3 regions of the Marinobacter suaedae genome follow, and region 2 is predicted to be linked to each of the others. Evidence: predicted binding sites of a transcription regulator. Region 2 holds the regulator's gene; each other region holds the start of a gene.

Region 1 (4,212 bases), 1.5 Mb from region 2:
CTTCTGGCAGGCTGAATCCAGGCGACAGGCCTCTTGCAACTCACGCCCGGCCAGCCTCCCGTTGACGCAGCCTCGATAAACCTGCCGCTCTCTGGCCAACAGTACCCGCTCGCGCACTACAGCACTGCTCTCCGAAGCCTCTTCTATCTGCCCTGCTCCATGATTGTGCATGAGCACATCGGCACCCTGTACAGGCATTTCCACGTGCAGGTCAAAGCGGTCCAGCAAAGGACCTGAAACTTTCGAGCTGTATCGCAACACTTGCTGAGCCGTGCACTGACACTCCCGCGTGGGATGGCCCAGAAAGCCACAGGGGCAGGGATTCATCGCCGCCACCAACTGGAAGCGAGCCGGAAACTCCACCTGACGCGCAGACCGGCTGATGGCAATGAAGCCGGATTCCATGGGTTCCCGCAGAACCTCCAGCACCCGTCGCTCGAATTCCGGTAACTCGTCGAGGAACAGTACGCCACCATGGGCCAGAGAGATTTCACCGGGGCGAGGATGGCTGCCCCCACCCACCATGGCGACGGCAGAGGCCGTATGGTGCGGTGCGCGGTAGGGCGGCTGTCGCCACACTTCGGGCGTGACCGGGCGGCCGGACACCGAGTGAATGGCCGCCACGTCCAACGCGCTGTCCGGATCCAGCGCCGGAAGAATACCCGGCAGGCGACTGGCGAGCATGCTCTTGCCCGTGCCCGGGGGGCCAAAGAACAGCAGATTGTGTTGGCCGGCGGCGGCAACCTCCAGCGCACGGCGAGGTACATGCTGGCCGCGCACATCCGCCAGATCCGGGATTCCACCGTGAAAGACGCTGGGCTCCGCCTGGACTGTCGCAACGGGACTCAGCTGTTCCTGCCTGGTGAGGTGGGCACACACCGCGAGCAGATGGTTTGTCGCAAAGACATTACCCTGACTTACCAGAGACGCTTCAGAGGCGTTCTGCTGGGGCACCAACAGCTGTCTTCCCGTCTTCGTGACGGCAATGGCGGCCGGCAGCACCCCATTCAGTGGACGGAGCGCCCCATCGAGCGATAGTTCCCCGATGAACTCAAGCTGTGAAAGGGGCTCCAGCGGCAACTGACCAGAGGCTGCCAGAATGCCGATGGCAATGGGCAAATCGAAGCGTGCGCCCTCTTTGGGCAGATCCGCAGGCGCCAGATTAATGGTGATACGACGGGCAGGAAACTCGAAACCGGAATTCAGCAGGGCGCTTCGCACCCGTTCCCGACTTTCCCGCACCGCAGTTTCCGGCATTCCTACGATGGACAGCACGGGCAATCCGCCCGACAGATGGACCTCGACGGTTACGGCAGGGGCCATAACGCCAACACTGGCCCTGGAATGAACAATAGCAAGCATGACAACCTTCCCTGGTTTCATGAATTATGAACATCTCTGGCCCGACGTCCTGTCAGGCAATGGCGACTACTTCGCCTTGAGCTGCTGCTCCAGCTCGGCCACGCGCTGCTCCAGTGCGTCGACTTTTTCACGGGTCTTCAGCAACACAGCCTGCTGGGCATCAAACTCTTCACGGGTAACCAGCTCCAGGCGGGACAGCACCGACATGACGGTCGCCCGGGCATGAGTCTCAAAATCTTCCCTGGCAGCACGGGCCATATCCGGCACAAACTGGCCAAACTGCCCCTGCAACTGGGCAAAAATATCCTGTGGACCTTTCACAAGCGCTTACCTCTCTTATGGAACACTGACTACTGGCTCAGACGGATCCCGCCGGGCGGGTTCTGACACTGTTATACCAAAGCCCGGAGTGTATCACACGGCGCCCGAGCAGCACTGAAATCAACGCCCCAAAGTCGACGCTCACACCCATCTTGACACCCATGGAAAATGGTGGTGCCAAATCGAGCCATTTGTGTGCACAATGCCCATTATTGGTGCGCCCTTTTGCGCCAATCTGGGACAAGCAATAATCAACACATTGATATACAATGGTTTTTTTGCGTTGGCACACCCAATGCTTTCACACCTCGTACGCAATCCGCACAGTTGATGTGCGAGGTGGCAGCATCCCGAACCCATCAGTTGGCCGTCTGGCCCCCACTGCTGGGACGGCTTTACCAAGGAGACAGCAATGAAACTTGTGACAGCGATCATTAAGCCTTTCAAGCTGGATGATGTCCGTGAGGCACTATCCGAGATTGGCGTTCAAGGTGTAACCGTCACTGAAGTCAAAGGCTTCGGTCGGCAGAAAGGACACACAGAGCTCTACCGTGGCGCGGAATACGTGGTCGATTTCCTTCCCAAGGTCAAAGTAGAAGTTGCCATTGGCGACAACCTGCTGGACCAGGTCATCGAATCCATCACTAAGGCAGCCAACACCGGCAAGATCGGTGACGGCAAAATCTTTGTAACTGAACTGGAGCAGGCCATCCGGATCCGGACTGGCGAAACCGGCGAAGAAGCGGTGTGATCCAGCTCTGAACAAAAGTAGCCAACGCAAAATTTTATAACCTGATCAAGCCTTGTGCGGAGGGCTTAAAATGGAAAGCAACCTTAATCATATCTTTGAATTGCAGTACGCAATGGATACGTTCTACTTCCTGATTTGCGGCGCGCTGGTCATGTGGATGGCCGCGGGCTTCGCAATGCTGGAAGCGGGTCTTGTCCGTGCGAAAAACACCACTGAAATCCTGACCAAAAACGTCGCCCTGTTCGCGATCGCCTGTACGATGTACCTGATCTGCGGTTACGACATCATGTACGGCGGCGGTCTCTTCCTCGACGGCATCACCACCGTTGCTGAAATGGATGACGCGGCCGTGGCCGGCGTTATCGCTGCTTCCACCGAAGCCGGCTTTGCCGACATGGGTGAGTACAGCGGTGCTTCCGACTTCTTCTTCCAGGTTGTGTTCGTAGCCACGGCCATGTCCATCGTGTCTGGTGCGGTTGCCGAGCGTATGAAGCTCTGGGCATTCCTGCTGTTCGCGGTTGTTATGACCGGCTTCATCTACCCGATGGAAGGTGCCTGGACCTGGAACGGTGACGCGGTATTCGGCATGTACGAGCTGAGCTACAGCGACTACGCCGGCTCCGGTATCGTTCACATGGCTGGTGCCGCTGCTGCCCTGGCGGGTGTTCTGGTTCTGGGTCCTCGTAAGGGCAAGTATGGTCCGAACGGCCAGATCAACGCGTTCCCGGGCGCCAACCTGCCGCTGGCTACCCTCGGTACCTTCATCCTGTGGATGGGCTGGTTCGGCTTCAACGGCGGCTCCACTCTGAAGCTGGGTGGCATTGGTGTTGCGAACGAAGTAGCTAACGTGTTCCTTAACACCAACGCTGCGGCTGCCGGTGGTCTGATCACCGCACTGGTTGTGGCCCGCCTCATGTTCGGCAAAGCCGACCTGACCATGGCCCTGAACGGTGCCCTGGCTGGCCTGGTTGCGATCACTGCAGAGCCGGCTGATCCGTCTCCGCTGCTCGCTACCGTCATCGGTGCCATCGGTGGTGCGATCGTGGTCTTCTCCATCGTGTTCATGGACAAGATCCGTATCGACGACCCGGTCGGTGCCATCTCTGTCCACGGTGTAGTGGGTATCTGGGGTATCTTCGCGGTGCTGCTGTCCGACGCCGACGCGACCTTCATGGGCCAGCTGGTGGGTACTCTGACCATCTTCCTGTGGGTCTTCGTCACCAGCCTGGTTGCATGGCTGGTCATCAAGGCGATCATGGGCATCCGTGTCAGCGAAGAAGAAGAGTACGAAGGTGTGGATCTGTCCGAGTGTGGTATGGAAGCCTATCCGGAGTGGGTAAACGGCCGTCAGTAATTGACGACCGGCATACGACAAGGGGCGCCCATCGGGCGCCCCTTTTTTGTCTGGTCGAACTGAGTGATTCAGAGATCCCCGGCTTCGCTCACTAAAAACGCGCCTCCTGATACAGCATGTCATCCGAATGGCGCAGGTATAGCAGCAAGACCTGCTGGGCCTCCTGATGAGAATCATACGGCCCCTCCACGGTTCCCTCGCGGGTCTGGAAGAACCACTTGCCATTCACCAGTGCATACCGGTCACTGCGAAACCAGTGACGCTCCCCTTCTCCTTTTCGCATTTCCATCGACAAATCCCCTTGCCTGACCAGCAGACTTTCCATCCGAGCGATCCCTTCCTGACCGCTCATTTTTTCAGTCTAGCCCGGCACGGGGCTTTGTCTAACGCGAGCGCTTTCAACCCTCGCCAGGCTGCACCGGAT
Region 2 (4,212 bases):
CGTCGAGTCGTCACCGCCGAGGGTGGCGCCGAGACCACGACAGGCGGCGGGCGCGTCGAAATGATTATTCAGCCACGTAGCACCAGCAACAGACAGGGATCCGATGGCAGTTCTGAGAGCCAGTAATCTGGCGAAAAGCTACAAACAGAAAAAAGTGGTGATTGACGTCTCGCTGGAAATTCGCAGCGGCGAGATCGTCGGCCTCCTGGGGCCGAACGGCGCGGGCAAAACGACCTGTTTTTACATGATCGTGGGCCTCGTGCCCGCCGACCGGGGCCGAATCGCCATTGATGGCCAAAACATCACACCGTTGCCCATGCACGGACGCGCGCGAAAAGGTATTGGATACCTGCCGCAGGAGGCATCCGTGTTTCGCAAGCTGTCGGTCCGGGACAACATCATGGCCATCCTGGAAACCCGCAAACGGTTGAGCCGCAGCGAGCGTGAACACAAACTGGAAGAACTGCTGGAAGAGTTCCACATCACCCACATTCGGGACAGCGTTGGCATGGCCCTTTCCGGGGGCGAACGCCGACGCGTGGAGATCGCCCGGGCGCTGGCCATGGAGCCCGCCTTTATTCTGCTTGATGAGCCCTTTGCCGGGGTCGACCCCATCTCCGTGAGTGACATAAAGCACATCATCCGCCACCTCAGGGACAAAGGCATTGGCGTGCTGATCACCGACCATAACGTCCGGGAAACACTGGACATCTGTGAAACCGCCTACATCGTATCGGGCGGCCATATCATTGCCTCTGGAAACGCCGAGAGCATTCTCGCCAACCAGCAGGTGAAGGAAGTCTATCTGGGCGATGAATTCCGCCTGTGACTCATGGCATCCAATTGTTTTGGTACTCGCTACCAAGTAAACTCGGCAAAGAACTTGCTAGACCGCGTACTCTGCAAACGCTGGTCGTGTATAGATTTTTACGACACATTCCGTAATCGCGTGAGCTGATGAGTAACGGATCCTGAACCATGGTGATGAAAGCCTCTTTACAGTTAAAGCTGGGTCAAAGCCTGACCATGACGCCCCAGCTTCAACAGGCGATCCGGCTACTACAGCTATCTACCCTCGATCTCCAGCAAGAGATCCAGCAGGCTCTGGAATCCAACCCCATGCTGGAGACGTCGGAAGATGACGAACAGCATCCGGACACCGCCAGCAACGACGCTGACAATTCCCAAAACGATACCGAAGCTGACGTTACGGCAGACGCCTCGTCCGAGGCTGAGCAAGACTGGGACGAACCCGATCCCGGCCCCGACTGGTCGACCGAAAACGAGGCTCCCGACAACATTCCGGATGACCTGCCCGTCGACACAGCCTGGGACGATATCTACCAGTCTGCCCCAGCACCCGCTGCCCGAAACGACGACGAAAACGATCACGACTTCGAGACACGAAACTCGCCCACAGAAACCCTGCAGGATCACCTTGAGTGGCAGCTCAACCTCACCCCACTGAGTGAAAGGGACAGCGCTGTAGCCCACGCACTGTTGGATGCCGTGGATGACCGCGGCTACGTCACCAGCCCACTGGAAGAAATTCACGCCGGCCTGCTGGAAGAGGAAGACGAGGACCCACTGGAACTGGACGAAGTGGAAGCGGTTCTGCATCGCCTGCAGCATTTCGATCCGCCCGGCGTATTTGCCCGCGACCTTCAGGAATGCCTGCTGATCCAGCTGAACCAGCTTCCGCCCGAAACCCCCTGGCTCGCCCAGGCCCGTCTGGTGATTACTCACTACATCAACCTGCTTGGCAATCGGGATTACGCACAACTGCTGCGCAGGAGCCGGCTGAAAGAGGACCAACTTCGGGAAGTATTGGCGCTCATTACCAATCTGAATCCACGCCCCGGCGATTCCATTGACCGGGCGGAACCGGATTATGTGATTCCAGACGTAATTGTCAGGAAACACAGCGGTCGCTGGCGCGTGGAGCTTAACCCTGAAATCGCACCGCGCATCCGCGTCAATGCAAGCTATGCTTCCCTTATAAAGCGAGCGGACAGCAGTGCTGACAACACCTACCTCCGGGATCAGCTGCAAGAGGCCAAATGGTTCATCAAAAGCCTGCAAAGCCGGAACGAAACCTTGCTGAAGGTCGCCACGCGCATTGTGGAGCACCAACAAGGCTTTCTCGATCAGGGCGAAGAGGCCATGAAACCTCTGATCCTGTCAGACATTGCGCAGGCCGTCGAAATGCATGAATCGACGATTTCCAGGGTGACGACGCAAAAATATATGCACACCCCACGGGGCATTTTCGAACTCAAGTACTTCTTCTCCAGCCATGTCAGTACCGATGAGGGTGGGGAGTGTTCTTCGACCGCCATCCGTGCAATGATCAAGAAACTGATTGCTGCAGAAACACCGAAAAAGCCGTTGAGCGATAGTAAAATTGCGGCCATGCTAGGAGAACAGGGCATCAGGGTGGCGCGACGCACGGTAGCCAAGTACCGGGAGGCCATGCATATTCCGCCGTCCAACGAGCGAAAACGACTGGTTTAGGGGCATTCGGTCTGCAAGGGCAGCCCCTGAACATTTCTGCTGGTGCAGAACACCGCACCAGCGCTCAGCCCGGCCCCAGTTTGGGCCGGCATGATGACAACAGGAGACGCCTATGCAACTCAACATTTCAGGCCATCATGTAGAACTGACTCCCGCACTGAAGGATTACGTTTCAGAGAAATTCGAAAAACTGGAACGGCACTTTGACCACATCAACAATTGCCAGGTCACTCTGGAGGTGGAAAAGGTGCGCCAGCTGGCGGAAGCAACCATGCATGTGGTTGGCGGTGAAATTCACGCAAAGGCTGAAAACGAGGACATGTACGCGGCAATCGATGCCCTGATCGATAAGCTTGACCGCCAGATCCTCAAGCACAAGGAAAAGAACGTAGACCGTAAGCACGGTAACGGCTCCCGGTAGCGACCGGATCCGTGAACAACAGCGAATCGCGCTGCGGCCAGGGTATCCTGCCGCAGCTTTTTTTAACCGACATGCAGTCGATCCATGAGCGACACATCCCTGACAATCGATAACATCCTTTTGCCCGAACTTTCCCTGTGCAGGATTCCTGCATCGAGCAAGAAACGGGTACTGGAGTCTATTGCCGAGCAAATTCACCAGCACGACGCCACGCTCAACGCAACGCAGATTTTCAACAACCTGGTGGCACGGGAGCGCCTTGGCAGCACCGGCATTGGCCAGGGCATCGCCATTCCCCACTGCCGACTGGAAGGCCTCGATCATGTCATCGGTGTTCTGGTAACACTGGAACAAAGCATTGATTTCGACGCCATCGACAACCAGCCTGTCGATCTGGTTTTTGCCCTGATCGTGCCAAAGGAAGCAACCAGCGAGCACCTCGAACTGCTGAGCCAGCTGGCGGAGAAGTTCAACGATCGTGCATTTTGCGACCGGCTTCGCCAGTGCGAAGCGTCCGGCACCCTCTACCAGCACATGACCGCCGGAAACCCGTAATCATTCATCGACAGGGGAGGCTGAGAAACCATGAAACTGATTATCGTCAGTGGCAGGTCTGGTTCCGGTAAAAGTACAGCGCTCCATGTACTGGAAGATCTCGGCTACTACTGCATCGACAACTTGCCAATCGGTCTGCTGTTCCCGCTGACTCAGGAAGCCACCGAGCATGCGACACCGGGCAGGCTCAGCAAAATGGCCGTGAGCATTGATGCCAGGAACCTGTCCGGGGAACTGAGCAACTTCGAGGATATATACCGCCAGCTGAAATCGACAGCCCTCCAGGTTGAGATCATTTTCCTCGATGCGGACGAACAGTCGTTACTCCAGCGCTTTCACGCTACCAGACGCAAACATCCACTGAGCGATGATAAAACGTCCCTCCGGGAAGCCATTCACAACGAAAAAAACCTGCTGGAACCCCTATCCAAACTGGCCGATCTCTATATTGACACCACCGGCACGTCGATTTACGAACTGCGCGACATGGTCAAGCAACGCGTGGTCGGACGTAAAGACCAGGAACTGGCGCTGCTCATCCAGTCCTTTGGTTTCAAGCATGGCGTTCCGCTGGATTCGGATTATGTCTTCGATGTGCGCTGTCTGCCCAACCCCTACTGGGATCACAGCCTGCGCAACTACACCGGTCTGGACCAACCCGTTATCGATTTCCTGGAGCAGGAGCCAGCCAGCCGAAAAATGGTGGATGACCTGATCGGATT
Region 3 (4,212 bases), on a different contig from region 2:
CCCCATCTGCTCCATGACAGAACCCTGATGCTGCTCTTCGATGTCGACAATTACGTTCTCGTACGGCTCTTGCTTCTCGCCATCGATTTCACGAATGACCACTTCAGGACGGCCAACCGCCAGCTCGAAGTTTTCACGACGCATATTCTCGATCAGTACCGACAGGTGCAGCTCGCCCCGGCCGGAAACCTTGAACTTGTCCGCGGAGTCACCCTCTTCAACACGCAGAGCAACGTTGTGCAGCAGCTCTTTTTCCAGACGTTCTTTGATGTTCCGGCTGGTGACGTACTTGCCTTCTTTACCCGCGAACGGCGAATCGTTCACCTGAAAGGTCATGGACACGGTCGGCTCGTCCACAGTCAACGGCGGCAGCGCCTCAACATTAGACTGGTCGCACAGGGTATCGGAGATGTACAGCTCATCCATGCCGCTCACACAGACGATATCACCCGCCTGCGCTTCCTCGACTTCCACGCGCTGCAGACCAGAATGCCCCATGATCTTGAGGATACGACCATTACGCTTTTTACCGTCAGCACCAATCGCGGTTACCGGTGAATTGGTCTTAACCTTGCCGCGCATAATGCGGCCAATGCCGATAACACCCAGGAAGCTGTTGTAGTCCAGCTGGGAGATCTGCATCTGGAACGGGCCGTCCAGGTCAACCTTTGGAGCCGGCACATGGTCAACAATCGCCTGGAACACGGCATCCATGTTGTCGTCGAGGTTTTCGTGATCGTTACCCGCAATGCCGTTCAGGGCACTGGCGTAGACAATCGGGAAGTCCAGCTGTTCGTCTGTCGCGCCCAGGGCATCAAACAGATCGAAAACCTGGTCAATAACCCAGTCCGGACGAGCACCCGGACGGTCAATCTTGTTCACCACCACGATCGGGCGCAGGCCCGCCGCGAAGGCTTTCTGGGTCACGAAGCGGGTTTGCGGCATCGGGCCATCAATCGAATCGACAACCAGCAGCACACAATCCACCATGCTCATTACACGCTCAACCTCACCACCAAAGTCGGCGTGTCCCGGAGTGTCGACGATGTTGATATCGTAGTCGTTCCATTTCAGCGCCGTGTTCTTCGCGAGGATGGTGATACCGCGCTCTTTTTCCTGATCGTTCGAATCCATCACGCGCTCGCTATCGAGCTCTTTACGCTCCAGCGTTCCGGATTGACGCAGCAACTGGTCTACGAGTGTGGTTTTGCCATGGTCAACGTGGGCGATGATGGCGATATTACGAAGCTTCTCAATCACAACTATTATTCCTGCGACATGCTGTCTTTGACCTGAGCCGTCGTCCTGAGGCCAAACCTCACATGTCGTCTCAAATCCGTAAATGGTGGGCCCATTAAGAATGTGCCGGGCGGCACCACCCCGAAACCGGGGCACAAAATAAGGCGGCGCGAAGTATAGCGAAAAGTCCTACCCCTGAATATGGACATTAACGCCTATCGGAACTCGGGAACCCGCACCAACTCAGATCACCGGCGACCTTTTTTGCCCCATTTTAGTGCGCAGCACCTTGTTTCATGCACCAACAACACCCCTCTGACCAACAGCCATAGCCCTAAAACCCGCGTCACTGAGCCAATCAGGGCCACGCCCCAGAAATTGGCAAGACGCTTGCTTAAAAGATTTCAGCCCTAAATCACAGGCAAGCGGCATTTCCATTTGATAAGCTGCCTAAGCCTCTGAGGTGGATCGGATCACCAATCCGACAACCGGCGAAAAGACCACGAATGCGTCCCAGACGCTGAATAAACAACGGAGCATGCACAATGTCCAAAACGATTGATTTGATCAAAGAACACGAAGTTAAGTGGGTCGATCTGCGCTTCACCGACAGCCGCGGTAAAGAGCAGCACGTTACCCTGCCGGCCTCTGAAATTGACGAAGATTTCTTCACCGACGGCAAGATGTTCGACGGTTCCTCAATCGCTGGCTGGAAGGGCATCAACGAATCCGACATGATCCTGATGCCGGCCGACGACACGTCTGTGCTGGACCCGTTCACCGAAGAAACCACGGTCAACATCACCTGTGACATCGTCGAGCCGTCCACCATGCAAGGCTACGAGCGTGACCCACGCTCTGTTGCACGTCGCGCAGAAGAGTACCTGAAGTCCACCGGCGTCGCCGACGGCGCACTGTTTGGCCCTGAGCCCGAGTTCTTCGTATTCGATTCCGTGAAGTGGGACGTCGACATGAAGGGCGCTGGCTACAGCATCCACTCTGAAGAAGCTGCCTGGGTATCTGGTGAAGACTTCGACCGCAACAACATTGGTCACCGTCCGGGCGTCAAAGGCGGCTACTTCCCGGTTCCGCCGGTAGACAGCCTGCACGATCTGCGTGGTGCGATGTGTGCGGCCATGGAATCCATGGGCCTGGAAATCGAAGTACACCACCACGAAGTGGGCACCGCTGGCCAGTGTGAAATTGGCGTTGGCGCCAACACCCTGACCCGCAAAGCAGACGAAGTTCAGATCCTGAAGTACTGCGTACACAACGTTGCTCACGCTTACGGCAAGACCGCCACCTTCATGCCGAAGCCGGTGGTTGGCGACAACGGCTCTGGCATGCACGTTCACATGTCCCTGAACAAAGATGGCAAGAACATCTTCGCTGGCGACGGCTATGCCGGTCTGAGCGAAACCGCCCTGTACTACATCGGCGGTATCATCAAGCACGCCAAGACCATCAACGCCTTCACCAACGCCTCTACCAACAGCTACAAGCGCCTGGTTCCGGGCTTCGAAGCTCCGGTTATGCTGGCCTACTCTGCCCGTAACCGTTCCGCTTCCATCCGTATCCCGTTCGTGAACAGCCCGAAGGCACGTCGTATCGAAGTTCGCTTCCCGGATCCGTCTGCCAACCCGTACCTGGCGTTCGCTGCCATGCTGATGGCCGGCCTCGACGGCATCCAGAATAAGATCCACCCGGGCGATGCCATGGACAAGGATCTGTACGATCTGCCGAAGGAAGAAGCACTGAACATCCCGACCGTGGCCGAGACCTTCCAGGAAGCCCTGGATTGCCTCGAGAAGGATCACGAGTTCCTGACCAAGGGCGGCGTGTTCACTGAAGACATGATCGCTGGCTACGTCGACCTGAAGCGCGGCGAAGTTGAGCGCCTGAACATGACCACTCACCCGGTTGAGTTCGACATGTACTACTCTGTTTAATCTCCACAGATTCAACAGAACAAAAAGCCCCGCCCCGTGCGGGGCTTTTTTTCGCCCCCATCAGGCCTCACCCGGAAAATCCTCGCAAGTGCCTGCCGCCGTTAACGATATGTAACCAACAACCGCCACCGGAGCCGTTGAAAAGACCTCAGGCGCCATCGATAATCGGTTAAAAACCACGACAACAGGTGCAGTTATGAAACCGAGGACCGGATTGCTCACCGCAGCCCTTATCCTGGCTACCTCTTCCGTCAGCGCAGAGGTTTACCGAAACGTCGATGCCTATGGCAACGTCACTTACTCCGACGAGCCGACCGAAGGCGCAGAAGCCATCGATGTGAAACCGGTGACCACCGTGACTCTCCCGAAACCCCAGAATGTGCGGGAAACCGACAAGCTCCGGGAAGAAGTCAAACGTGAAGGCTCGGTTTATGAAAGTGTTTCGTTCATCTATCCGCAGAATAACCAGGCATTCCACAGCGGCGGTGGCGAAGTCCGTTTTGAAGTCAGCAGCTCCCCTTCGCTGCAATCGGGGCACAAATACGAAGTGACGCTGGATGGCCAGCCGATTGGCCAGAGCACCTCTGGCACTGTCGCAGTCAGTAACGTAAACCGGGGCACCCACGATGCCCGCGTCCACATCGTGGATGAGAACGGCGTTCAGGTGAAAACCGGCTCCGCCATCAGCTTTACCGTGCACCGCCCGTCAGTCGCGAACTAATACCGCGCACCATTTCAGTGCATTCGCACCAAGAACACGCCATACTCTGACCAGCATCAGGGCGTTACAGCCCCGCTGGTTAGAGTAAATACCCTCTCCTGCACCAGCTTACGGCATAATTCCGCCAGTTTTGGCTCGTTTATACGCGTATCGCCCTGTGTTTTTCCAACGGTGTCTAAACTGGTTCGCTTCTTGCAATCCTTTGGACATATTAAGACAAACCGGGTCGTTCAACGGGATTCGCGCATGGCACTGTCCAAGCCCATCACACCGAGCTACAAGAGCATTCTCGACAGCCTTTCC

Evidence for each region. The regulator sigma-54, encoded in region 2, starts transcription at its own class of promoters, with help from an activator protein. The targets are predictions, from matches to a motif close to ANTGGCATNNANNTTGCTNT.
Region 1: glnK (P-II family nitrogen regulator) is a predicted target of sigma-54. The motif match lies at 1,966-1,985, and genes of this name have one in related genera.
Region 3: glnA (glutamate--ammonia ligase) is a predicted target of sigma-54. The motif match lies at 1,617-1,636, and genes of this name have one in related genera.

What each region holds. Positions count from the first base shown of each region.
Region 1 covers NZ_JAUMIS010000001.1:1,835,290-1,839,501, reverse strand. Annotated here, with positions in the region: gene QVZ43_RS08390 (YifB family Mg chelatase-like AAA ATPase) at 1-1,362, opposite strand, end outside; gene QVZ43_RS08385 (accessory factor UbiK family protein) at 1,429-1,683, opposite strand; gene glnK (P-II family nitrogen regulator) at 2,096-2,434, shown strand; gene QVZ43_RS08375 (ammonium transporter) at 2,505-3,788, shown strand; gene QVZ43_RS08370 (DUF6316 family protein) at 3,880-4,113, opposite strand; gene speE (polyamine aminopropyltransferase) at 4,187-4,212, opposite strand, start outside.
Region 2 covers NZ_JAUMIS010000001.1:344,762-348,973, forward strand. Annotated here, with positions in the region: gene lptA (lipopolysaccharide transport periplasmic protein LptA) at 1-126, shown strand, start outside; gene lptB (LPS export ABC transporter ATP-binding protein) at 104-829, shown strand; gene QVZ43_RS01495 (RNA polymerase factor sigma-54) at 985-2,514, shown strand; gene hpf (ribosome hibernation promoting factor) at 2,627-2,935, shown strand; gene ptsN (PTS IIA-like nitrogen regulatory protein PtsN) at 3,020-3,490, shown strand; gene rapZ (RNase adapter RapZ) at 3,521-4,212, shown strand, end outside.
Region 3 covers NZ_JAUMIS010000003.1:61,787-65,998, reverse strand. Annotated here, with positions in the region: gene typA (translational GTPase TypA) at 1-1,260, opposite strand, end outside; gene glnA (glutamate--ammonia ligase) at 1,785-3,188, shown strand; gene QVZ43_RS15875 (DUF4124 domain-containing protein) at 3,385-3,909, shown strand; gene glnL (nitrogen regulation protein NR(II)) at 4,156-4,212, shown strand, end outside.